DNA from 2 places in the Streptomyces sp. DSM 120436 genome. Region 2 is predicted to be linked to the other one. Evidence: predicted binding sites of a transcription regulator. Region 2 holds the regulator's gene; the other holds the start of a gene.
What was found. Region 2 encodes HrcA, which represses chaperone genes, less so after heat shock. Its sites were predicted from a motif close to TTNGCACTCNGNNNNNCNGAGTGCNAA; they were not measured.
Positions count from the first base shown of each region.

Region 1: a site for HrcA is predicted at 1,120-1,146, ahead of groES (co-chaperone GroES). Genes of this name have one in related genera too.

Region 1 is NZ_JBSKBS010000001.1:2,052,967-2,056,366, forward strand. Features, by position in the region: gene ACWH4W_RS09525 (polysaccharide deacetylase family protein) at 1-222, shown strand, start outside; gene ACWH4W_RS09530 (polysaccharide deacetylase family protein) at 219-992, shown strand; gene groES (co-chaperone GroES) at 1,293-1,601, shown strand; gene groL (chaperonin GroEL) at 1,752-3,380, shown strand.
Region 2 is NZ_JBSKBS010000001.1:108,106-111,505, reverse strand. Features, by position in the region: gene ACWH4W_RS00515 (DUF3097 domain-containing protein) at 1-456, opposite strand, end outside; gene ACWH4W_RS00510 (MBL fold metallo-hydrolase) at 491-1,219, opposite strand; gene hrcA (heat-inducible transcriptional repressor HrcA) at 1,372-2,388, shown strand; gene dnaJ (molecular chaperone DnaJ) at 2,389-3,400, shown strand, end outside.

The DNA of each region.
Region 1 (3,400 bases), 1.9 Mb from region 2:
AGCTGCGGCATCACCCACGTCCCGCTGTGGAACGAGGAGGTCTTCGCCGACCGCTGGGAGTACCGCGAGTGGGACCGGAAGATCCGCCCCGGCGACATCGTGCTGTCCCACTTCCGGGGCCGCGGCGACTGGAAGGGCACCATGCCGGACATGATCCGCCGCTTCCTCGACAAGGTCACGGCCGAGGGGTACGCCGTGGGCAGGCTGGAGGACTACCTGTGAGGCGGCGCGGGGCCCCGCGGGTCCTCCCGGCGGTCCTCGCCCTGCTCGCCGCGACCGCCGGCTGCGCGGCCCCGTCCGGCGCGGGACACGTGTCCTCCCGCGCCGGCGCGGCGGCGAGCGTCCCCGCCCGGGCGCCGCTCCCGCCCGTCGTCGACCACGTCGCCACCGGCGACCCGGTCGTCTTCCTCACCTACGACGACGGCGCCGAACGCGACCCCCGCTTCATCGACCTGGTGCGCGCCCGCCGGCTGCCGGTCAGCATGTTCCTCACCGACAGCGTGGTGGGCCCCGGCTACGGCCACTTCGCCCGCCTGCGCGCGGTCGGCGCGAACCTCCAGAACCACACCCTCGACCACCCGGCCCTGCCCGGCCTGCCCCTCGCCGCGCAGCGCGCCCAGATCTGCGGCCAGCAGCGCAAGCTCGCCGCCCGCTTCGGCGTCCGCCCCCGCCTCTTCCGCCCGCCCTACGGCCGCCACGACGCCACCACCCTGCGCGCCGCCGCCGAGTGCGGCATCGCCGCGGTGGTCCTGTGGCGCGTGACCCTCGAACCCGACGGCCACCTCACCTACGCCCACGGCCCGCACCGCCTGCGCCCCGGCGACATCGTCTCCGTGCCCTCGGGCGAGGCCCCGCCCCTGACCCTGGCGGAACGCACGACACGGCTGCTGGCGGAACTGGAGGAGCGGGACTTGAAGGTGGGCAGACTGGAGGATCACGTAGGCCGGCATCCAAGCCCGGCTGCGGGCACCTCCGGCCCGTCCGGCGCTTGAGGACGAGGCCGTCAGGCCGACAGCAGGGGCCCGGGGGCGCAGCCCCCGGCGGGCGGTCACAGCACCACCGGCATCACGCGACCCCATGCCGAAAAACACCCCCGCCCCCCGACGCGCCGCACGGCAATTGGCACTCCGCTTGACCGAGTGCTAATCGCGGTCATAGTCTCAGGTCTGGCACTCCCCCCTGGAGAGTGCCAACAACGCGACGGGCAGGTCCGGCACCCGCGACGACGGATCGACCTGGTCGCCACCTCAGACAGTTAACCCCGTGAGATCTCCGAAGGGGGAGGTCGGATCGTGACGACCGCCAGCTCCAAGGTTGCCATCAAGCCGCTCGAGGACCGCATCGTGGTCCAGCCGCTCGACGCCGAGCAGACCACGGCTTCGGGCCTGGTCATTCCGGACACCGCGAAGGAGAAGCCCCAGGAGGGCGTCGTCCTGGCCATCGGTCCGGGCCGCTTCGAGGACGGCAAGCGCGTCGAGCTCGACGTGAAGGTCGGCGACGTCGTTCTGTACAGCAAGTACGGCGGCACCGAGGTCAAGTACAACGGCGAGGAGTACCTCGTCCTCTCGGCTCGCGACGTCCTCGCGATCGTCGAGAAGTAAGGGGACCCCGGGGCCTGCCCCGGACGACTCGACCTCGTAGCAAGTACTTCTGCTCGAACACTGCGCCCCTGGCCCCAGCATCCGACAAGGAGCCGGGTGGCCCAGGGGCGCAGTGATTTCACCTAGATTTCCGAGAGGGCTCCCGCTGCCATGGCGAAGATCCTGAAGTTCGACGAGGACGCCCGTCGCGCCCTCGAGCGCGGCGTCAACAAGCTTGCCGACACGGTCAAGGTGACGATCGGCCCCAAGGGCCGCAACGTCGTCATCGACAAGAAGTTCGGCGCCCCCACCATCACCAACGACGGTGTCACGATCGCCCGCGAGGTGGAGATCGAGGACCCGTACGAGAACCTCGGCGCGCAGCTCGTGAAGGAGGTGGCGACCAAGACCAACGACATCGCGGGTGACGGCACCACCACCGCCACCGTGCTGGCCCAGGCGCTGGTCCGCGAGGGTCTGAAGAACGTCGCCGCCGGCGCCTCCCCGGCCGCCCTGAAGAAGGGCATCGACGCCGCCGTCGCCGCGGTCTCCGAGGACCTGCTCGCCTCGGCCCGCCCGATCGACGAGAAGGCCGACATCGCCGCCGTCGCCGCGCTGTCCGCCCAGGACCAGCAGGTCGGTGAGCTCATCGCCGAGGCGATGGACAAGGTCGGCAAGGACGGTGTCATCACCGTCGAGGAGTCCAACACCTTCGGTCTGGAGCTGGACTTCACCGAGGGCATGGCCTTCGACAAGGGCTACCTGTCGCCGTACTTCGTGACGGACCAGGAGCGCATGGAGGCCGTCCTCGACGACCCGCAGATCCTGATCACCCAGGGCAAGATCTCCGCCATCGCGGACCTGCTGCCGCTGCTGGAGAAGGTCATCCAGGCCAACGCCTCCAAGCCGCTGCTGATCATCGCGGAGGACGTCGAGGGCGAGGCCCTGTCCACCCTGGTGGTCAACAAGATCCGCGGCACCTTCAACGCCGTCGCCGTCAAGGCGCCCGGCTTCGGTGACCGCCGCAAGGCGATGCTCCAGGACATGGCGGTCCTCACCGGCGCCACGGTCGTCTCCGAGGAGGTCGGCCTCAAGCTCGACCAGGTCGGCCTGGACGTGCTCGGCTCCGCCCGCCGCGTCACCGTCACCAAGGACGACACCACGATCGTCGACGGCGCCGGCAAGAAGGAGGACGTGGAGGCCCGCGTCGGCCAGATCAAGGCCGAGATCGAGACCACGGACTCCGACTGGGACCGCGAGAAGCTCCAGGAGCGCCTCGCGAAGCTGGCCGGCGGCGTGTGCGTGATCAAGGTCGGCGCCGCCACCGAGGTGGAGCTGAAGGAGAAGAAGCACCGTCTGGAGGACGCCATCTCCGCGACCCGCGCCGCGGTCGAGGAGGGCATCGTCTCCGGTGGCGGTTCCGCGCTGGTCCACGCCGTCAAGGTCCTCGAGAACAACCTCGACAAGACCGGCGACGAGGCCACCGGTGTCTCCGTGGTCCGCAAGGCCGCCGTCGAGCCGCTGCGCTGGATCGCCGAGAACGCCGGCCTCGAGGGCTACGTCATCGTCTCCAAGGTCGCCGAGCTGGAGAAGGGCAGCGGTTACAACGCCGCCACCGGCGAGTACGGCGACCTGGTCAAGGCCGGCGTCATCGACCCGGTCAAGGTGACCCGCTCCGCCCTGGAGAACGCCGCCTCCATCGCCTCCCTCCTGCTCACGACCGAGACCCTGGTCGTCGAGAAGAAGGAAGAGGAAGAGCCGGCCGCCGCCGGTGGCCACGGCCACGGCCACGCCCACTGACGACCTGAGTCGCCGGAACC
Region 2 (3,400 bases):
CGCGAACTCCTCGACGACCGCCGGCAGGTCGTCCACGCCCTCCAGGTACTCCACGACCACGCCCTCGACGCGCAGGTCGTCGCCCCACACCTTCTCGACCAGCTCGGCGTCGTGCCGGCCCTCCACGTAGATGCGCCCCGCGCGGGCGACCCGTGCCCGCGCGCCGGGGACGGCGACCGAGCCGGACGCCGTGCGGGCGGGCCGGGCGGGGCCCGACGGGGGACGGACCAGCGTGACCACGCGGCCCTCCAGCAGGAACCCGCGCGGCCGCAGCGGGAACACCCGGTGCTTGCCGAAGCGGTCCTCCAGGGTCACCGTGCCGGCCTCGCAGCGGATCACCGCGCCGCAGAAACCGGTGCCGGGCTCCTCCACCACGAGGCCCGGCTCGGCCGGCACCTCGGGCACGGACTGCGGCTTCTTCCACGGAGGGGTCAGATCGGCGGAGTACTGGCGCATTCCGCCGACGATACGAGGATCGCCCCGGAGACGATCAGTCCGACACGCCGAACCGGGCCGCCAGCGTGTCCCGTTGGGCCCGTACGAAGGCCGCGTCGACCACCGCTCCGTGGCCGGGGACGTACACCGCGTCCTCGCCGCCCAGCCGCAGCAGCCGGTCCAGCGCGGCCGGCCAGCGGGACGGCACGGCGTCCGGGCCCGCCTGCGGTTCGCCCGACTCCTCGACCAGGTCGCCGCAGAACACCACCCCCGGGTCGCCGGGCACCAGCACCGCCAGGTCGTACGCGGTGTGGCCCGGGCCGACGTCCGCCAGCAGCGCCTGACGGCCGCCGCCCAGGTCCAGCGTCCACGCGCCGGACACCGCGTGCCGGGGCGGGACCAGCGCGTCCGCCGCCTCGTCCGCCGCCCGCGCGTCGAGACCCCAGCGCACCGCGTCCGCGCGCAGCTCCTCGCGCCCCCGCCCGGCGAGCGCGATGTCCAGACCCACCGCGCCGTACACCTCCGCGCCCGCGAACGCCGGCGCCCCGAGGACGTGGTCGAAGTGGGGATGGGTGAGCGCGAGATGCGTCACACGGCGGCCGGTCAGCTCCCGCGCCTCGGTCCGCAACCGCGCGCCCTCGGCGAGGGAGGAGCCCGCGTCGACGGCCAGGACGCCGTCCGCGCCCGTCACGAGCCCCGCCGTGCAGTCCCACCCCGGCAGCCGGCGCCGCCCGACCCCCGGCGCCAGTCGCTCCCATCCCGCCTCTTCCCAAGTCACGGTCATGTCCGTGACGCTAGCGGGGACGGCGACGCCCGGCGGACCGGCCTTGCCGACGGCGTACCCCCCGGCCGTACACTGGGCCGGGGAAGTCTGGCACTCGCGTGCGAAGAGTGCCAGAGTCGTTACCGGGCGGAAGCCAGCTGGAGGTGTGCGCGATGCTCAGTGAACGCAGGCTCCAGGTGTTGCGCGCGATCGTCCAGGACTACGTGGGCACCGAGGAGCCCGTGGGGTCGAAGGCGCTCACCGAGCGGCACAACCTCGGCGTCTCCCCGGCCACCGTGCGCAACGACATGGCGGCCCTGGAGGAGGAGGGCTTCATCGCCCAGCCGCACACCAGTGCCGGGCGCGTCCCCACCGACAAGGGCTACCGGCTGTTCGTCGACAAGCTGGCCGGCGTCAAGCCGATGAGCCCGCCCGAGCGGCGGGCCATCCAGAACTTCCTCGAGGGCGCCGTCGACCTCGACGACGTCGTGGCCCGCACGGTGCGGCTGCTCGCGCAGCTCACCCGGCAGGTCGCCGTGGTGCAGTACCCCTCGCTGACCCGCTCGACGGTGCGACACGTGGAGCTGCTGTCCCTCGCCCCGGCGCGGCTGATGCTGGTGCTGATCACCGACACCGGCCGGGTCGAGCAGCGGATGGTCGACTGCCCGGCGCCGTTCGGCGAGGCGTCCCTGGCCGACCTGCGGGCGCGGCTCAACAGCCGGGTCGCGGGCCGCCGGTTCGCCGATGTGCCGGGTCTGGTGGAGGATCTCCCGGAGGCCTTCGAGACCGAGGACCGCGGTACGGTCTCCACGGTGCTCTCCACTCTCCTGGAGACGCTCGTCGAGGAGAACGAGGAGCGGCTGATGATCGGCGGTACCGCCAACCTCACCCGCTTCGGCCACGACTTCCCCCTCACGATCCGGCCCGTCCTGGAGGCGCTGGAGGAGCAGGTCGTGCTCCTCAAGCTGCTCGGCGAGGCGAAGGATCCGGGTGTGACCGTACGGATCGGTCACGAGAACGCCCACGAAGGACTCAACTCCACGTCCGTCGTGTCGGTCGGCTACGGTTCGGGCGGCGAGGCTGTCGCCAAGCTCGGCGTGGTCGGACCGACCCGCATGGACTACCCCGGAACGATGGGAGCGGTACGCGCAGTGGCACGGTACGTCGGACAGATCCTGGCGGAGTCATAGGTGGCCACGGACTACTACGCCGTACTCGGCGTACGCCGCGACGCGTCGCAGGAAGAGATCAAGAAGGCCTTCCGGCGGCTCGCCCGCGAGCTGCATCCGGACGTCAATCCGGATCCGAAGACCCAGGAGCGGTTCAAGGAGATCAACGCCGCCTACGAGGTGCTGTCGGACCCGCAGAAGAAGCAGGTCTACGACCTCGGCGGCGACCCGCTGTCCCAGTCCGGCGGCGCCGGCGGCGCGGGCGGCTTCGGGGCCGGGGGCTTCGGCAACTTCTCCGACATCATGGACGCGTTCTTCGGCACGGCCTCGCAGCGCGGACCGCGCTCGCGCACCCGCCGCGGCCAGGACGCCATGATCCGGATCGAGGTCGAGCTGGACGAGGCCGCGTTCGGCACGACCAAGGACATCCAGGTCGACACGGCGATCGTCTGCACCACCTGCAGCGGTGAGGGCGCGGCGCCCGGCACCAGCGCGCAGACGTGCGACATGTGCCGCGGCCGCGGTGAGGTCTCGCAGGTCACCCGGTCGTTCCTGGGCCAGGTCATGACCTCGCGCCCCTGCCCGCAGTGCCAGGGCTTCGGCACGGTCGTGCCCACGCCCTGCCCGGAGTGCGCGGGCGACGGCCGGGTGCGTTCCCGCCGCACGCTCACGGTGAAGATCCCGGCCGGCGTCGACAACGGCACCCGGATCCAGCTGGCCGGCGAGGGCGAGGTCGGGCCCGGCGGCGGCCCCGCCGGCGACCTGTACGTGGAGATCCACGAGCTGCCCCACCCGACGTTCCAGCGGCGCGGCGACGACCTGCACTGCACGGTCACCATCCCGATGACCGCGGCGGCGCTCGGCACCAAGGTGCCGCTGGAGACGCTGGACGGCATGGAGGAGGTCGACATCAGGCCCGGCACCCAGTCCGGCCAGTCGATCCCGCTGCACGGCCGGGGCGTCACCCACCTGCGCGGCGGCGGCCGGGGCGACCTCGTCGTCCACGTCGAGGTGCAGACCCCGACCAAGCTGG